One region of the Ruegeria sp. CJ9 genome, then DNA from elsewhere that is predicted to be linked to it. Evidence: riboswitches for the same ligand, from Rfam matches in the RefSeq annotation. Region 1 holds a riboswitch; each other region holds the start of a gene.
What was found. Region 1 has a riboswitch for cobalamin ahead of ACR0AJ_RS05760 (DUF1636 family protein). Riboswitches for the same ligand answer to the same signal wherever they lie in the genome.
Positions count from the first base shown of each region.

Region 2: another riboswitch for cobalamin. It lies ahead of ACR0AJ_RS10345 (hypothetical protein); the one in region 1 lies ahead of ACR0AJ_RS05760 (DUF1636 family protein).
Region 3: another riboswitch for cobalamin. It lies ahead of ACR0AJ_RS16260 (DUF1636 family protein); the one in region 1 lies ahead of ACR0AJ_RS05760 (DUF1636 family protein).

Region 1 covers NZ_JBQFPY010000002.1:66,412-72,326, reverse strand. Annotated here, with positions in the region: gene ACR0AJ_RS05770 (NAD(P)-dependent oxidoreductase) at 1-343, opposite strand, end outside; gene ACR0AJ_RS05765 (LysR substrate-binding domain-containing protein) at 446-1,330, shown strand; cobalamin riboswitch at 1,403-1,611, shown strand; gene ACR0AJ_RS05760 (DUF1636 family protein) at 1,695-2,084, shown strand; gene cobW (cobalamin biosynthesis protein CobW) at 2,081-3,136, shown strand; gene cobN (cobaltochelatase subunit CobN) at 3,140-5,915, shown strand, end outside.
Region 2 covers NZ_JBQFPY010000004.1:135,833-141,747, forward strand. Annotated here, with positions in the region: gene ACR0AJ_RS10335 (DNA polymerase III subunit gamma/tau) at 1-1,317, opposite strand, end outside; gene ACR0AJ_RS10340 (protein-tyrosine phosphatase family protein) at 1,451-1,945, shown strand; gene ACR0AJ_RS10345 (hypothetical protein) at 1,947-2,354, opposite strand; cobalamin riboswitch at 2,438-2,658, opposite strand; gene ACR0AJ_RS10350 (alpha/beta hydrolase family protein) at 2,794-3,651, shown strand; RNA gene ffs (signal recognition particle sRNA small type) at 3,684-3,782, opposite strand; gene ACR0AJ_RS10360 (bifunctional 2',3'-cyclic-nucleotide 2'-phosphodiesterase/3'-nucleotidase) at 3,822-5,702, opposite strand; gene nudC (NAD(+) diphosphatase) at 5,892-5,915, shown strand, end outside.
Region 3 covers NZ_JBQFPY010000008.1:63,894-69,808, reverse strand. Annotated here, with positions in the region: gene ACR0AJ_RS16275 (FecCD family ABC transporter permease) at 27-1,040, opposite strand; gene ACR0AJ_RS16270 (ABC transporter substrate-binding protein) at 1,042-1,989, opposite strand; gene ACR0AJ_RS16265 (ABC transporter ATP-binding protein) at 2,008-2,793, opposite strand; gene ACR0AJ_RS16260 (DUF1636 family protein) at 2,790-3,146, opposite strand; cobalamin riboswitch at 3,249-3,455, opposite strand; gene ACR0AJ_RS16255 (DUF6525 family protein) at 3,621-3,893, opposite strand; gene ACR0AJ_RS16250 (DUF1826 domain-containing protein) at 3,890-4,525, opposite strand; gene ACR0AJ_RS16245 (GTP-binding protein) at 4,522-5,733, opposite strand; gene ACR0AJ_RS16240 (RrF2 family transcriptional regulator) at 5,838-5,915, shown strand, end outside.

The DNA of each region.
Region 1 (5,915 bases):
AATCCACCGCCGCTCCTCCTCGCTCGATCACCATGGCGCCCAGTCGTTTAACCTCGGCTTCGTCGGTGGTCGACATCTCCATCCAGATCTTGCCCGGCCCGACCGCGGGCAGCATATCTTGCATCACTGCGTCCGAGGCCGCCGGGGACGGCAGGCAGGTTATAACGGCATCGCAGTCCCGCATCATCTGCGCCGGGCTTTCCGCGGCTTCGGCCCCCTTGGCCACAAACTCGGCCACCAGGTCTGGGTTAAGGTCGTGAACCGTCAGGTCAATCCCGTTGCGCAGAAGCGAGCCGGACAGTTTGCCGCCCACATTTCCTAAACCGATAAATCCGACTTTCATGTTTCCCTCCTGACGGTCGTATTCGGGCCGAGTATCTGTGTTGTCTGTTAGAAACGAAAATGATTAATAATGCCAATTATGGTCAAAATAATTTGGTGATATATGGATCGCCTTCCAAACCCCACATGGTTGCGCAGCTTTGAAACCGCCGCGCGGCATCTGAATTTTACCACCACAGCAAAAGAGCTGGGCCTGACGCAGACGGCGGTCTCATTGCATATCCGGTCGCTTGAAGCCGAGCTTGGGCAAAAGCTGTTCACCCGGAATGCCCGCCGGTTGGAACTGACTGAGCTGGGGCAGTCTTATTCGTTGACTGTGCGGCGTGCGCTTGGCGACATCGCCCTGTCCACCAACAGCCTGTTCGGCCCTGCCTCGCGCCAGACCCTGACGATCCGTGCGGCGATATCGACAGCCACCTATTGGGTCGCGGCGGAACTGCCCGACTTTACCGCTCGCCACCCCGAGATCCCAGTACGCCTTGTCTCGCACATCTGGAATGACAGCGTGGCCCCCGGCGATTTGGATGTGGAAATCCGGCTGGGTTATGGCGATTGGCCCGGCGTTCAGTCCGAAAAGCTGACAGATGAAAAGCTGGTACCGGTATGCCGGGCCGGGGACTCGCCCGCGACCCTGAACGTACTGCGGCAAGGCCCTCTGATTCATATCCTTGGATACGAAGACAACTGGGCGCGGTACTTTCAGGCCAACGGGCTCGCGCTTCCGGACCAGCCGCCCCGACATTCGGTGGACACCTCGGTCGCAGCACTGCAGCTTGTGATGGCAGGGGCGGGCTATGCAACGGTTCTGGAACGGTTCGCCCGGAATGCGATCCGGCAGGCTGTGCCGATTGCAATTGCGGGACCTGCGATTCCTTTTGCCCAGTCGCATTACCTGATCAGTACACGAGGCGCTACGCAATCGACCGCTGCGGCAGGGTTGTTTTGCGCTTGGCTGCGCGAGAGGCTGGCCGCGCATGCCGCGGATTGACACAGGCTGGTCGCTTTTTTGGTTTGAACGATTTCACCATGCGCCTCGTGCTTGACAAGCCCCCTGCCCGTGCCGCATGTCGCATGCGTTGGTGTCCATCTTCGGATGGATGAAAAGGGAATGCGTCAGCGGGCAACCGTCAAACGCAGCCGCCCCCGCGACCGTGACCGGAGAGGGTGCCCAATGCCACTGGCCCGCAAGGCCGGGAAGGCGGGACATCTGCCGGGGCAAGCGCCCCGACATCCGCAAGCCGGGAGACCTGCCAGCGCCCGAAGTTGAAACCGGACGGGGTGATCCGGTGTCGGGTCCATGTGCAGACGTGGCCCGCATGAAACCCCGTCCCCTGCAAAGAGGATTTGGGGGGATGAGAGACGTGACCGAGACTGCACCAGTCGAGCTGCTGGTCTGCACGACCTGTCGGCGTGGCCTGCCGATTGAAGACGATGCGCAACGTCCAGGTGCCCTGCTGCACAAGGCACTGGAAGACGCCGATTTGCCCGAAGGTATCGTGCTGAAGCCGGTCGAGTGCCTGTCAAATTGCGATCAGGGTTGTTCCATAGTGCTGCGCGGCGGACCGACCCGCTGGACCTTTGTGTACGAAAACCTGAACGAAACCGACCATGTCGACACCATCGTCGAAGGCGTCACCAAGTATCTCGCCGCCGAAGACGGTCTGGTCAAATGGCGCGAACGTCCCGAACATTTCCGCAAAAACTGTGCGGCCCGCATTCCCCCGATTGGAGCCCTGAAATGAGCAATCTCGAAAAACTCCCCGTCACTGTGATCACCGGCTTTCTGGGTTCGGGCAAAACCACGCTGGTCAAACATCTAATGCAGAACCCTCAGGGCAAGCGTCTGGCCGTTGTCGTCAATGAATTTGGCGATGTGGGTGTGGATGGCGACATTCTGAAATCCTGCGCCATTCCCGATTGCCCGGCGGAAAATATCATGGAACTGGCCAATGGCTGCATCTGCTGCACCGTGGCCGATGATTTCATTCCGACCATCGAGGCGCTGATGGCACTGGAGCCGCGCCCTGATCACATCCTGATCGAAACGTCCGGTCTGGCTCTGCCAAAGCCGCTGTTGAAAGCGTTTGACTGGCCCGATATCCGCTCGAAAATCACCGTGGATGGCGTGATCGCTCTGGCCGATGCCGAGGCCGTCGCCGCCGGGCGTTTTGCCCCGAATGTCGAAGCCGTCGACGCCCAGCGCCTGGCTGACGACTCGATCGACCATGAAACGCCCTTGTCCGAGGTGTTCGAGGATCAGATCTCCTGCGCCGACATCATCCTGCTGACCAAGCCTGACCTGGCTGGCCCGGAAGGCGTGGCAAAGGCCAAAGAAGTGATCGCAGCCGAGGCTCCGCGCGCCCTGCCCGTCGTCGAAGTTGCCGAAGGCGCTGTGGACGTGCGCGTCGTACTGGGGCTTGAGGCTGCCGCCGAGGATGACATGGATGCACGCCCGTCGCACCACGATGGCCACCACGATCATGAACATGACGATTTCGAAAGCATTATCGTCGAGTTGCCGGAACAGACCGATCCGGCAGCACTGGTTGCCAATATCGAACGCTTGGCAAATGAGCTGAACATCCTGCGGGTCAAAGGTTACGCCGCTGTCCAGGGCAAACCGATGCGCTTGTTAGTTCAGGCGGTTGGCGCACGCGTGCGACATCAGTACGACCGCCCATGGGAACCCGGCGAAGAGCGCCGCTCGCGTCTGGTGGTGATTGCCGAACATGACGACATCAAAGAGGCCGCGATCCGCGAGATCCTCGTGGGTGTGACCGAGGCCGCCGAGTAAGCCATGCACGTCGTCTTCCGCGAAAGCCACGGGCTCGAGGAAACCGAGACCCCGACCGATCTGGGCCAAAGCCCGGCGGATCTGGTGGTGCTGTCCTTTTCGGACAGCGACCTCGGAGCTTTCGCGGCAGGCTGGCATCGCGGTGGCGGGGCTGAGGGGCGGATGCCCACGATGCGGTTGGCCAATCTGACGGCGCTGAAACACCCTCTGTCCGTCGATACCTACGTCGAACAAACTCTGGAAGGTGCGAAAGGCATTCTGATCCGCCTGATCGGCGGCGTGCCTTATTGGTCCTATGGCCTGCAGCAGGTTCTGGCGCTGGCGCAGGACAAGGGCATCGCGCTGGCTGTCCTGCCAGCGGATGGGCGCGAAGATACGCGGTTGGACGACTTTTCCACCCTACCCGTTTCAACCCTGCGGCGGCTGGCGCATCTGTGCGATACCGGCGGCGAAGTTGCAGCGCAGGCCGCGCTGGCACAGATGGCGCTGGCGGCGGGGCTTTATGCAGGCCCTGTGATGGGGGCCAAAACCATCCCCGAGTGCGGCGCCTGGTGCCCTGACCGTGGCGTGATCCCAGTGGAAAAGGCGTTCACGGGCGATGCAAAACGCATTCTCGTGAGTTTCTACCGCGCTTACCTGACCTCTGCGGACACCGCCCCGGTCGCGGCCCTGATCCGTAACCTACGCGCGCGCGGGTTCGAAGCCGTGGGCCTGTTCGCGCCGTCGCTGAAAGCCCCAACCGCCGCCGAGTGGTTGCGCGGAAATATCGTAGCAATGCAGCCGTCGGCCATCATCAACGCCACTTCATTCTCAGGCAAGGGCGCGTCTGGCACATCTCCGCTGGACGCGGCCAATGTCCCTGTGTTTCAGGTCGCTTTGTCAACTGCACGCCGCAAGGCCTGGGCCGAGGCGGAACGTGGCCTCTCGCCCGCCGACCTTGCCATGCATGTGGTGTTGCCCGAGGTGGACGGGCGGATTTCGGCGGGCATCGCCTCATTCAAAGAACCCGGGAAACGTGACCCACATCTGGAATACTCGCGATTTGCCCACCGGGCCGAAGATGAACGGATCGAGGCCATCATCGACCGGGTGACCGGGTGGCTAGCTTTGCATGACAAGCCCAAGGTCGATCAAACCCCGGTGCTGGTGCTGTCCACTTACCCTGGTAAGGACTGGCAGATGGCCCATGCTGTGGGGTTGGACGCGCTGGCCTCAGCCGAGGCGATGTTGGCCGATCTGCAGGGCGAAGGGTACGACACCGCCCCCGCCCAACCCATTACCGAAACCCTTATGGATGCAAGGGTATCGTGGCCGCTTGCGGATTATCTGGCGGCGCTGGCCGATCTGCCGTATGAATTGCGCAGGGACCTCGAAACCGTTTGGGGACGGCCCGAGGATGATCCAGCATTAGCAGACGGCGCTTTCAATTTCACCGCTTTGCGTCGTGGCAAGGCCCTGATCGCGCTGCAACCCGAACGCGGCACGCCCGAGTTGCGCGAGGATGATTACCACGACCTCTCACGCACCCCACGCCACGGCTATGTGGCCTTTTATCTGTGGCTGCGCAGAGGGTTGGGTGCGGATGCGCTGATCCATATCGGCGCGCATGGCACGCTGGAATGGCTGCCTGGCAAATCGGTCGCCCTGTCGGCGAATTGCTGGCCCGAGGCGCTGATCCGCGATCTGCCGGTGATCTACCCCTTCATCGTCAATGACCCCGGCGAGGCCGCGCAGGCCAAGCGCCGGATCGGGGCGGTCACGCTGGGTCATATCCCACCCCCGATGAAGGAAAGCGGCACGCCCGACCGGATGGTGCGGCTGGAATCCCTGCTGGACGAGTTTTCGAACGCCGACGGGCTGGACCCCAAGCGCCGGGACCGCCTGCAAGAAGATATCCGGGATGAGGCGCAGGCCATCGGGTTGGAAAACGACCTAGGTCTGGATCAGGCCACCTGCACTGCCGAGGCAATCACCCGCATCGACCGGTTTGTCTGCGATATCAAGGAAAGCCAGTTCGGTGACGGGTTGCACATCTTTGGTCGCACGCCTGAGGTCACCGGTAATTTTGACCCCGCCTCTTCCGTCCGTGCGGAACGCAGGGCTCTGCTTGACGCGCTGGCGGGAAAACGGATCGAGGCCGGACCGTCCGGCTCACCCTATCGTGGGCGGTCGGATGTGCTGCCTACCGGTCGGAACCTCTATACCACCGATCCGCGTTCGGTTCCTACCCGCGCCGCCTATACCCAAGGCGTGAAGCTGGCCGAAGAGCTGGTGCGGCGGCATTTGCAAGAGGAAGGTGATTATCCCAAGGGCCTGATCGTCGACCTATGGGGCTCGGCCACCATGCGCACGGCAGGCGAAGAATTCGCCATGGCGCTGCACCTGTTGGGCGTCAAGCCAATCTGGGACAAGGGGTCCGAGCGAGTGTCAGGCATCGAAGTGCTGCCAATCACCGATCTCAGCCGCCCTCGCCTAGATGTGACCCTGCGCGTATCGGGCCTGTTCCGCGACGTGTTCCCGACGCTTTCGGCACTGTTCGGTCAGGCCGTCCGTGCCTTGTCTGACCGTGATGAAGCCCCGGATTGGAACCCCTATGCCGGGCAAGCCCCTGCCGCGCGAGTCTTTGGCCCCGCGCCCGGCAGCTATGGCGTGAATATGACGCAACTGTCTGAAATCTATACCGATGAAGCCCGCGCGCAGGCGGGTGAAGCATGGCTGCAGGCAAGCTCTTTTGCGTTGGAGGGCGACCATATCGCGCAGGATGTCACCGGCATCACCG
Region 2 (5,915 bases), on a different contig from region 1:
CTGCACATCCTGCGCCAACGCCGCGCTGGGAGCGCCGCCGCCCCCACCATGGGCGGGAGCTGAATAAGAAGATGCCACCGGCGCTTGCGTCTGAACCGCGGCATGTGATGGCACCGGTATCCCGCCACCGGGTCCGCCATTTGGCGGTGGGGGCGTGTCTTGCAGACGTTTGATCAACTCTTCCGGGCTGGGCAGGTCTGCCACATGGGTCAGTCGGATCACTGCCATTTCAGCTGCCATCATGGCATTTGGGGCCGCCGAGACCTCTTCGAGCGCTTTAAGCAACATCTGCCACATCCTGGTCAGGACGCGCATCGGCAGGGCTTCGGCCATTTGTTGACCACGCGCGCGCTCGTCCGGCGAAACGGTGGGATCATTGGCTGCGTCTGGCGTGATTTTAACCACAGAGACCCAATGGGTGATCTCGGCCAGATCGCGTAGCACGGCCAGCGGATCGGCTCCTTCGGCATATTGCCCGCCCAACTCGGTCAGCGCGCCTGCAGCGTCCCCGCGCAGGATCATGTCCATCAGGTCCAGTACCCGACCGCGATCAGCCAGGCCCAGCATCGCGCGGACCTGATCGGCGCTGGTTTCACCCGCACCGTGCGAGATCGCCTGATCCAGCAGCGAGGTCGCGTCCCGGGCCGAACCCTCGGCTGCACGGGTGATCAGCGCCAGCGCGTCATCCGCGATCTGAGCGTTTTCCGCCGCCGCAATCTTGCCGAGCAGGCTGATCATGTCCTCGGGTTCGATCCGGCGCAGGTCGAACCGTTGGCAGCGCGACAGAACCGTCACTGGCACTTTACGAATCTCGGTGGTGGCAAAGATGAACTTCACATGCTCGGGCGGTTCTTCAAGCGTCTTGAGCAGCGCGTTGAACGCGCTGGTCGACAGCATGTGGACCTCGTCGATGATATAGATTTTATAGCGCGCGCTGGCGGCGCGATAGCGGACACTGTCGATGATCTCGCGGATATCGTTCACACCAGTACGGCTGGCGGCGTCCATCTCCATCACGTCAACGTGGCGGCCTTCCATAATGGCCACGCAATGTTCGCATTGGCCGCAGGGCTCGGTCGTTGGTTTGCCGTCACCATCGGGGCCGATGCAGTTCATGCCCTTGGCGATGATCCGTGCCGTGGTGGTTTTGCCGGTGCCGCGAATGCCGGTCATGATGAAAGCCTGCGCGATCCGGTCGGCCTCGAACGCATTTTTCAGCGTGCGCACCATTGCGTCCTGACCGACGAGATCGGCAAAGGTTTCCGGGCGGTATTTGCGGGCAAGAACCTGATAGGCGGGGCTGGGCGTGTCGTTCATATCTGCTCTGTCGGATTCGGGTTCCGATGCAGCGTAGAGACCCCTGCCGCCCGCGTCCACAGCAGGCTTGGGTGAATTTCGGTTTGCAGCACAATTTGCACGCCTTAGAAGCGAGTATTAGGGAGGGTCCGTAGTGAGCCAGTTCGCACTTCATTCAGTTCAGATTGGAAACGGCACCGTAACCTTGTCACCTCTTCCGGGGCGCGGTGGCGGGTATACGCGGGACTTGGGAACGATCCGCGACTGGCAGCCGGATCTTGTGATCTCGATGACCACCGAGGTCGAAATGCTGCAAGAGGGCGCAGGTATGCTTGGCGAAGACCTGCACGCACTCAATATCAAATGGGTGCATCTGCCGGTTGCGGATTTCGGTACGCCGCCTCCTGAGGTTGACGCGGCGTGGGGCAGTGTCAGCCCTGCGGCGACTGATATCCTGTCCCGCGGGGGGCGGGTGCTGGTGCATTGCCGGGGCGGCTGTGGCCGGTCCGGGATGATCGTGCTGCGCCTTATGGTCGAGCATGGTGAAGACCCCGAGACAGCGTTGACCCGTTTGCGGGCGGTGCGGTCCTGCGCCGTCGAGACCGGCGGCCAGATGGAATGGGCCGCCCTTGGGCGGACGCGCGACTAGATCAGAGCGCCACCTGTCGTTCTGCCTGTGCCACCGGGTTGGGCGGGATCGCTGTGACCTCAAGCATGGCGCAGGGTGGGGTGGTTAGCATGCCTGCGGGGCGCATGGTCACATCCGGGCCGAACATCATATCTGCGAAAACATCCAGCGACTCGAGGGGCGCATCCTCGCTTGTTCCACAAAAGACCCGGATCAGGTCTTTTTGAGCGCGAAACCGTGCGCTGCATCCTTGCGTGCAATACGCCAGCTCAGAGCTGCCGTCGAACTCAAAATCAGGCGTCGTCGCCGGAACGGCAGCATCCATCGCCTGCACGATCGCGCGCGCCATCTGTGCCAGCGCCGGACAGGTTTTTCCTGTGCGTTGGCAAACGGTTGCGGTAAATTGGTGTGTCTTTGTCTTCCAGATCATATTGCGCCCTCCGCGCGTGGAACGGGGGTGTGGATCAGGTGTGACAGCGTGCTGACGACCTGCCCGGACACCCCGCCCGAGTTTCGGTTTCTTGTTCGATGGCAGGTCTCCTGACTTGCGGGTCGTTGCGTTGCCGACCTTCCCAGCCTTGCGGCCAGTGGTGTTTCGGCATTGCTCACCGCTTACAGTTGCGGGGGCAGTCGCGGCCTTGGTTCGTTCCGGTATTCCGGGCAGAACCGCACCGTGTTCCCTTTTCATCCCGCCCCGGAGACCGGGGACGAGAACCATCATCCAATCGCTAGCGGGTAGGGGTGACCTGAGTCAAGCCGCCTTTTGGTGGGGCAAAGTGGACGCGTGGTCATGCGGAAACAGGATTGACTTAGGGTGGCAAAAGATGCCGTTTGGGGTGGTGAACTAATCGGTTCAGATTGAGGGCGCCATGCTGGATACCGCACAAGCTGTTTTAACCGAGGATTTTCAGTTTCCTTCTGGTTCGACCCAACTGTCGGCTCGGCTGTACCTGCCGGTAGCCGAACCTGGGATCGCAGTGGTGATCCACAGCGCCACCGGAGTGCCGCGCGACTATTATCAGCACTTCGCACGCTGGTTGGCTGCGGAACATGGCATTGCCTGTCTGACCTATGATTACAGCGATTTCGGTCATTCGCAGAGCAGGCCATTGAAGTCAGCTCAGGCCACGATGGCGGATTGGGCGCTGATCGACATGCCTGCGGCTCGGGCCGAGATGCGCAGGCGATACCCCGACGCGCAGCACTGGAGCATCGGCCATTCCGTCGGCGGTATGCTGGGGCCGATTCAGCCCGATATTGATCAGATCGACCGCATGATCTGCGTCTGCGCCGGGCCGGTGACTGTGTCGGACCATCCCTGGCCTTATCGGGCGTTGGCTTTGCTGTTTTGGTACGGACACGCGCCCCTGGCCGTAAAAGCGCTGGGTTACCTGCCGGGCAAGGCACTGGGATTCGGATCGAACCTGCCTGCCAGCGTCTATTGGCAGTGGCGCCGCTGGTGCACTGGGCCGCGCAACTACCTGCCCGAAATCGGCGTGTCCTTGCCCGAGGCCCGCTGGGCACAGTCAGACACACCAGTGGATCTGTTCAGCTTTGAGGATGACGATCTGGTGCCAAAGAACGCGGTCTGGCGGCTGGCTGATCTGTACGGGTCCAACGCACGCCGCCATTTGTTGTCTCCGGCCGAGTTCGGACTGTCCGAGGTTGGCCATATCGGTGCCTTTGCCCGGCGCAATTCGGCTGTCTGGCCACGGTTGATTGCCTAGGCCTGTTCGCAACAATTCAATGTCGGGAGTTTAAGTGAGAGGTTGGACATCGACCCAAGCGGGGCTCGTTGTGGCTGCTTCCTTCCGGACCTGACCAGGTTGGCGAGGCGCTCGCCCGCGCCAACCTCTCGGGGTCTGATATAGGCAACGGGCGCAGGAAACACAACCCGTCAGAGCGTCAAACGGATCAGCAAAAAGCCCTCATCGTCTTCTCCGACGACGTGGGGGTCATATTCTTCAAGCTCGGCAATGTGAGTTTGTGCCTTCGGACCGGTTCTAAATAGCGCAGTCGCGCCCTGCATCGAGGCAAAGCCAAAAGGATAGGACGCATATTGCAAGGGATCTTGCGGCAGTGCGCCGGACAGATAGTCCTGCAAGACGCGCTGAACAGGCAGGTTCGGCAGCGCGATGGGCTCGGCCTGATCAACAAAGGGAAAGTGACCCCCGCCATTGGCACGGTAATTGTTCAGTGCGACGACGAACCGTTGATCGGCGGCCATCGGTTGGCCGTCAAAGCGAATGTTGCGAATGCGCCGGTTGACGGGGTCGATCAAGTGACCGCCAGCGTCGAACCGAGCCGGTTGAGAGAGATCAAATTGATAAGTAAGCCCCTGTATAATATCAAAATTATGCCCCGCCCTGTTGATGTCGACCAATGTGGTCTGATGTCCCGGCGTAATCTGGTTGAACACGCCTGCAGACATCTCAAGCCAGTCGCTGATCTGCTCTCCGGTGACAACTACCGCCTGCAGCTCATTGGGAAACGCATACATGTCGTTGACATGGCGCAGGCATATCTGGCCGGGCGGGACGTCGGTGAAAAACCGGGGGCCGGCACGCCCCCCGAACTTTGAAGGCGCGGTTGCGGACAGAACAGGAAAATCCGCAAATGACGTGTCCTGCAGATAGGGCCGCAGGGCTGCTGCCTGGGCCGCGGCGGTCAGAACCAAACCTCTGTCCGGGGCGCAAAAACTGAAATAGCTGTGCAAATGCTTATCGGTCTGGCCAACGGGTTGCGCCGTGCGCCGCCGAGTTTCCGAATGGCCCCGGGCGAAAAGGCGCGCCAAAACAGGGTCTTCCTGGATAGGCTTGGGTGAGCCGTCGGGTTTGGTTGGGCATATCGACCGCAGACTGACGCGATGATCCTGAACGGTCCAATGGCCATTTCCCGCCCTGTCCAATGTCAGGTCGATCACCCCCAGAAATGACCCGGACGCACCGGGCATGACCACCGGCTTTCCGTGAACCAGACCCCGATTTGCATCGACGTGCTCAATCCCGTCATGTGTGTTTCCGGGCAGTGTCAGATGTGAATGCCCGGCAATCAGCGCATCAATTCCTTCGATACCGGCCAGCGGGATGACGGCATTTTCCAAACCCGTTTCCGGTTCGGTCGACCCTATCCCTGTATGCGCCAATGCAAGGATCAAATCGCAACCCTGCGCTTTCAGATTCGTCACTTTTTGTGCGGCGCAAGTCAGGATATCTTCGATGACGACCTTGCCTTGCAGCAGGTGTGCTTCCCATTTGGCTGTCTGCGGTGGCAGGACTGAGAACGCACCAATTTTCAGCGTAACATGTTGATCATAAAATTTTATTTCTCGATTCAAAATCGCATGATCTTGCCAGCAGGAGGGGGCGTCTTGTCGGTATGCATTGCTGCAAATCACCGGGCACGCAGCATCTGCAATCACACGGCCCAGCGTTTCCAGTCCAAAGCCGAAATCATGATTTCCGAGCCCGATTGCGTCATAACCCAGCTCGGAAAATGCCTGCATCAGGATGTGTGGTGCGTTTTCGGATTGAACCGCCCATTCCCCCAGTGGCGTGCCTTGCAGTGAATCTCCGTTGTCGCACAGAACCACCAGAGCACCCTGCGCTTCGGCCTCGGACCTGGCTGCGCGGATCAGGCTGGCGGTGCGGGTAAAGCCGATTGAGGGGTCGGGGGTGTCCGAATAATAATCGAAGCCGCATAGATTCATATGCAGATCGGATGTTGCCAGAACCCGTATCTTCAGTGGTGCGCGGGACGGGATAAGGGGATGTGTCAAATTTCTACTTCTGGCGGTTATATGTTAATCATTTTCTCCAAAAAGTATAATAAATGCAACTTGCATAGCGTGTTTTTAGTCAATTGACGACTTCAAGTTTTCGGGTGGTGCGAATTGGCATTGCAACATTGGCATTGCAACAAAAGGGCAGCCGTGGCAGCCCTGTGCCGACGACCCAAGGGAAATCCTATGAAACACGCGGAACTGGTGACA
Region 3 (5,915 bases), on a different contig from region 1:
GTTGGGTGGTCGGCGGCCTTAGAAAGCTACCTCTGGTTTCTTGCCGTTCTGAATAAAAGCAGGAACACGAAAACGGAACCAATTGAGGTGGTTACGATCCCGACGGGCAGTTCTTGAGGAGCCAGCAATAGGCGGCTGAGAATATCTGAACCTGTCAGCAAGGCCGCCCCGACAATCGCTGCGGTGGGTAATAGATGCCGGTGCAACGGCCCTGCGATCCCACGGGCGATATGAGGAACCATCAGGCCGACGAAACCGATCACGCCTGCCACCGAGACGAACACAGCTGTTGCAAGGGCCGCGACAAAGAACATGCTGAACCGCAGCCCCTGCACCGGCACGCCCAGCGTTGCAGCTGTCAGGTCTCCGGTCAGCAATGCGTCTAGCCAGCGGGCGCGATAGAGCGCGTAGGCCAAAATAAGCAGCAATCCGGCGCAGACCAGCGGGAACGTCTCCCACCGGGCTAGGCCCAGACCGCCCAGCATCCAGAAGATCACCGAATGCGCGGCGCGGCTGTCGCCTGCGAAAATTAGATAGTTGGTGATTGCAGAGAACAAGAAGGACACGGCCAAACCGGCCAATATCAGTTTCTCGGGCGCGCTTGTACGCAACCCGTGAACCAGTGCCAGCACGATACCCGACGCCACAAGCCCTCCGCAAAACGCGGCCAGCGGTAAGGTCCAAAAACCCAGAATATCCCCGGTCACTGTGATGACGAACACGGCACCTGCCGCCGCGCCCGAGGACAGGCCAAACAAAAACGGGTCGGCCAAGTCGTTGCGCGTTGTGGTTTGCAAAACCACACCGACAATGCCCAAACCAGCCCCGATCACGGCCGCGAACAAGGCGCGCGGCAGGCGCAGGTCAAAGACGATCCGGTGCAGCGGCGACATCTCTCCTTCAATCAGCCCCGTTCCCAGCAAGATCGCCGTGACCGTGTCCGTGACAGGGATGGATGTGGTGCCATAGATGGTGGACATCAGTAAGAGGGCGGCCAACATGACCGCCCCCAGCACAAGTGTCAGGCCCAGTCGGCCCATATCAGTTGAGGCCTGGATGCATGGCCTGGGCCATTTTCGAAATCGCTTCGATATTTGCCGGTCCGGGGGTCAATTCCTCGTACCGCAAACCGATCCAGCGCTCGTTTTTCACGGCTTCAGTCTGCGACATCACTGGATGTTCCTGCAAAAATTTGAACGTGTCCGCAGCGCCATTGCCCGTTTGATAATCAAGCAGCACAAGGAATTCCGGGTTTGCGGCGGCGACCGCCTCCCACGAGGTTCGGCCCCAGCTTGTTTCCATGTCGTGGGTCACGTTTTCACCACCCGCGGCAGCAATCATAGCATCGGGGATGGCGAACTTACCTGCGGTGAATGGCGCGTCCGCCGGGCCGTCCAGCAAGAAAACGCGGGGTTTCGCCAGGTCGGCAGTCTGCGCTTCGATCACTGAGAGTTCGTCTTTCCAGCCCGTGACCAGCGCCTCGGCCTTGTCTTCAACGTGCATGACCTGACCCAGGCGCAGGACGTCATTGAACAGCAGGTCCATGCTGGCTTCGGGGCGATCCTTGTCCAGATGCACACAGCTTTCGGTCAGGATCATGGTCTTGATACCAAAGGGCTCCAGCGTATCCGGGGTCACATCTCCGCCCGGCTTCATGCCGTAATACCAGCCAGCAAAGAACAGGTCGGGTTCCACGGCAACAAGGTTTTCGACCGTTGGGTATTTCGGTGCCAGTTCGGGGATATCGCCGCGCAGGGTGTCGAATTCCGGGCTGGTTTTGTACCAGCCGGTGATGCCGGTCAGACCGACGATCTTGTCCTGCAGGCCCAACGCGAAGGCCATATCGGTCATGTTCATGTCATGCACAACCAGACGCTCGGGCTGGGCTTCGAACACCAGCGGCGCTCCGCAGTTGTCGACGGTGACCTCGTGGGCGGACGCGCCGCCTTGCATGGCTGTGACCAGCGCCACGGACCAGATGTGTTTCATTGGGGAATGTTCCTCGGTTTAGGTTGAGATTGTGGATTTTCGGATATCCAGCGCTGGAATCACGCGGCCTTCGTGGTGAAAGCACAGGTATTCAACGCCAAAAGTATCGCGGACCCGCTCGGGGGTCAGCACTTCGGCCACGGGGCCAAATCCCGTCAGCCGCGTTGATTTCATCAGCGCCACGTGGGTGGCAAATTCCGGGATCATGACAAGATCATGGACAATCATCACAACCGTGATGCCGAGTTCGGCGACCAGAGACAGCATCCGACCCTTGGCATCCGGATCGAGATGGTTGGTTGGCTCATCCAGGAACAACAACGATGGGTTCTGTGCCAGTGCCCGGGCGATATGCGCGCGTTGACGTTCGCCCCCGGACAGTACCGCCATGCGCTTGTCTGCCAGCGCGCCAAGGTCGGTCAGCTCAAGGATTCTGTTAAGTTCTCTGGCATGTTCATCCGCCGAACGGTCGGCCCAGATCGGAATCTGGCCCATGGCAACATAGTCCCGCAACAACAGCCTGCCATCCGGTTGTTCTTGCTGGCCGACAACAGCGATCATGCGGGCGCGTTCCATTGCGGGCATATTTTTCAGGCTGCGTTCCTTGACCAATACATTGCCCAATACAATCTCAGCCGCCCCGCACAGAAGGTTCAAAAGCGTGGTTTTTCCCGCCCCATTCGGACCGGCAATTGCCAGTATCGCGCCCTCGGCCAATTCAAACGAGACGCCTTGCAGAAGAACGTCACCATTGAGCGCATAATATTCGAGATCACGCGCAACCAGAAAAGATGAGGTCGTCATGATGGTTCCCCCAATTGAATCCGAGGCAAACGAGAAAGGGTTTTTGTAAATAGTGGTTGCGGCCGGTCCGTCGCGTTGGTCCAACCGTCTGCGACGTTGCGGTACTGATGTGCGAATTCCGCCAGCGCGTCGACATCTTCTGCAGTTTCAATATCGCCGAACAGGTACTGAGCTTTGCCAGCGGCCTGAAATCCGACGGTCGTTGGTCGCGCGCAGCCCGCCATGCAGGTAACGGTGCGCACTGCGAACCCGGTTGGCAACCTGCCGGTCAACGCATTGCGCATGACATCAACAGGCAATGCGCCGGTACAGGTCGAGCAGATCAGAAGGAAATGGTCAGGTGTTTCCGGCATAGTCCGCTCCGCTTAAAGCCAAGCGCGGACAGAAGGTGCCGATCATGTACACACGTTTCAGACGTGCCATCAAAGCCTCCTTCCAGGACGCCCCGCCCCGGGTTGGTTGAACATGTGATGGCAGGTCTCCTGACTTGCGGGTCGATGCTTGGCCATCCTTCCCGGCCCAATGACCAGTGGATTTTGGCGTCGCTCACCGCTTACAGTTGCGGGGGCAGTCACGGATTTGGCGCCAAAGTGGCGAACCGCACCGTATTCCCTTTTCATCCCTTGGGCGCACCATCGGGAACCATCTGGCCCTTGCTTGTCTTAGACTAGGGGCCATGTCAATCACGATTTGAAACAACAACTTTTCGATCGGAACTCAAACGCTCAGGGTTTCGAAGTCTGCCGCATGCGTTTTCGCTGCAAGTGCGGCACCCAGTGTCGCATGGGTCGCGACAGCATACTGTGTTAGAGGTGGCATTTTTTCCTTCATGTTTGAGAATTTAATTTGAAAACAGTCGATTGCCGGTCACGCGCGAGCGTTCGGGCTTCGGCCTGGCTGAGTGACACGAGCGTTTCTTCTGATGAAAGCCCCTTGGCCCGCGATTTTGACCAGATGCGGCGCGCGGATACCGGGGACCATGGCAATGCAGCTTCTGACAACCACTGTCGCAACGGGGCTGGAAGGCCGTCAAACACATCCATCGGATCGGTTGATCGATGCTTGCGGCGCAAGCTGCATTGCCCGAGGTTACGTCTCATGCTTCGGTTTCCGGATTTTCCACTGGGTCCAAAACCAAGACGAGACGGGATTCACTGGTACCTTCGATCGGAGGCGAGCGATGCACCACCCCTGACGATGGGCGCTCGGGCCAGAGTGTTCCCCGTAGCAGGATCGGAGCGCCGGTCTGAACGGTAAACACAAGCGCGGGATCCTTTCCATCAGTCGAGGTGCCGTATTGTGTTCCAGTGCCACGATAGGTGCAGACCAACCGGGCGGTGACAGCATCGGTATGAAATTTACGGCAAGCATTGGTGGTGACAACATCCAGCCGCAGCCGCAAGAAGTTGGCGTTCATCAGTTCACAGAAAATGTCGGCCAGAGAAGCGATATCATCTTGAAGCCACGCTCTTTCAGTCCCGTTAGGCATGCCGGAGATATCGCAGAGTTGCTCCACGGTCGTCTTAACGGCGCTTGGTGGAAGAATGACTCGCCCACTTGGCAAAACCTTGGGATCAAGTTGGTTAAGCCAGCTTTGCATATCCGGCGGGGTTCGCCGGCGCCAAATCAAAGCGGCACAGTTTGGCTGTGCAAAAGTGCGGAGTGCCGCCGGATCATCTGCGAAGCTCACACCGGTGACCTTGTCTTTCACGGGCTTTCTAACGAAGTTCATGCGGCATCCTCTGCCCGGCGCCAAATCGGGAAGGGGTCCGGCAAGTCCGGCAAATTGTCCGGCCCTGCCGCCGTAACTGCTGGAATAAGGCAATTGTCCAATCGTGCCTTCAAACTTTGCCAGTCGATCCCAGCACCGATGAAAACGATCTCTTGACGGCGGTCGCCCCACGGCTCTTGCCAGTGGGCCTGCATATAGGCGCGGGCGCTGTCATGTGCGGGGCGTCGCTCTTCGGGAACTGATGCCCACCAGGTGCCGAGTGGCTTGACGCTGGACAATGCACCGGCGAGTGAAAATTCAGCCACCCAGTCGGGGCGTGTCGAAATCCAAAAGTGGCCTTTGGCCCGGATCACCCCTGGCAGATCACCGTTGAGAACGTCCAAAATGCGTTCGGGAACGAACGGAAGTCGCGCCCGGTAAACGTATGACGCAACCCCGTATTCTTCAGTCTCAGGCACATGGTCGGCAAAGCCATACAGCTCCTTTGCCCACATCGGGTGTTCATGGGCTTGCTCGAAGTCAAACAGGCCGGTGTCCAGGATCTTTTCTGCGGCAACTTCCGAATGGTTGGTCTCGATGATCTCGGCATCTGCATTCAGACTGCGGATGATCTTGCGTGCCGCACCAACTTTTTCTGACCCCGCATCATCAACCTTGTTCAGGATCACTACATCAGAGAATTCTATTTGATCCGTAAGCAAGTGGACCAGAGTTCGCTCGTCTTCCTCTCCCATCGTTTCGCCTCGGTCTCGTAGGAAATCGTGGGACGAGAAATCGTTCAGCAAGTTCACCGCATCGACAACCGTTACCATGGTGTCGAGCCGCGCCACGTCCAACAAGCTGTCGCCCGCTTCATCCCGAAAATCGAAAGTTGCTGCCACAGGCAATGGTTCGGAAATGCCTGTGGATTCAATAAGCAGGTAGTCAAAACGTCCTTCCGCAGCGAGGCGCCGGACTTCCTCCAAAAGATCGTCCCGAAGGGTACAACAGATGCAGCCATTCGACATTTCTACCAGAGTTTCATCCGTCCGGCTGAGTTCGGTATCGGCCCGTACCAGATCGGCGTCGATATTCACCTCGGACATATCGTTGACGATAACCGCGACCCGACGCCCTTCGCGGTTGTTCAGGATTCGGTTCAAAAGGGTGGTCTTGCCCGCCCCTAAGAAGCCGGAAAGGACGGTGACAGGAAGTCGGGTATCTGACATGGGTTGCTCCGAATGGTGCATTGAGATTCACGTAACTTACGCAGTTACTAGACGAATGCAACAGTTATTGTTACGTGTGATATCTGCCTGGAGAAGAACGACAAATGAAGCGCAATAGCCGCCTATCCCTCGCCCTGCACACGCTCGGCCACATGGCCGGAGATCCGAATCGTAAGCGTACA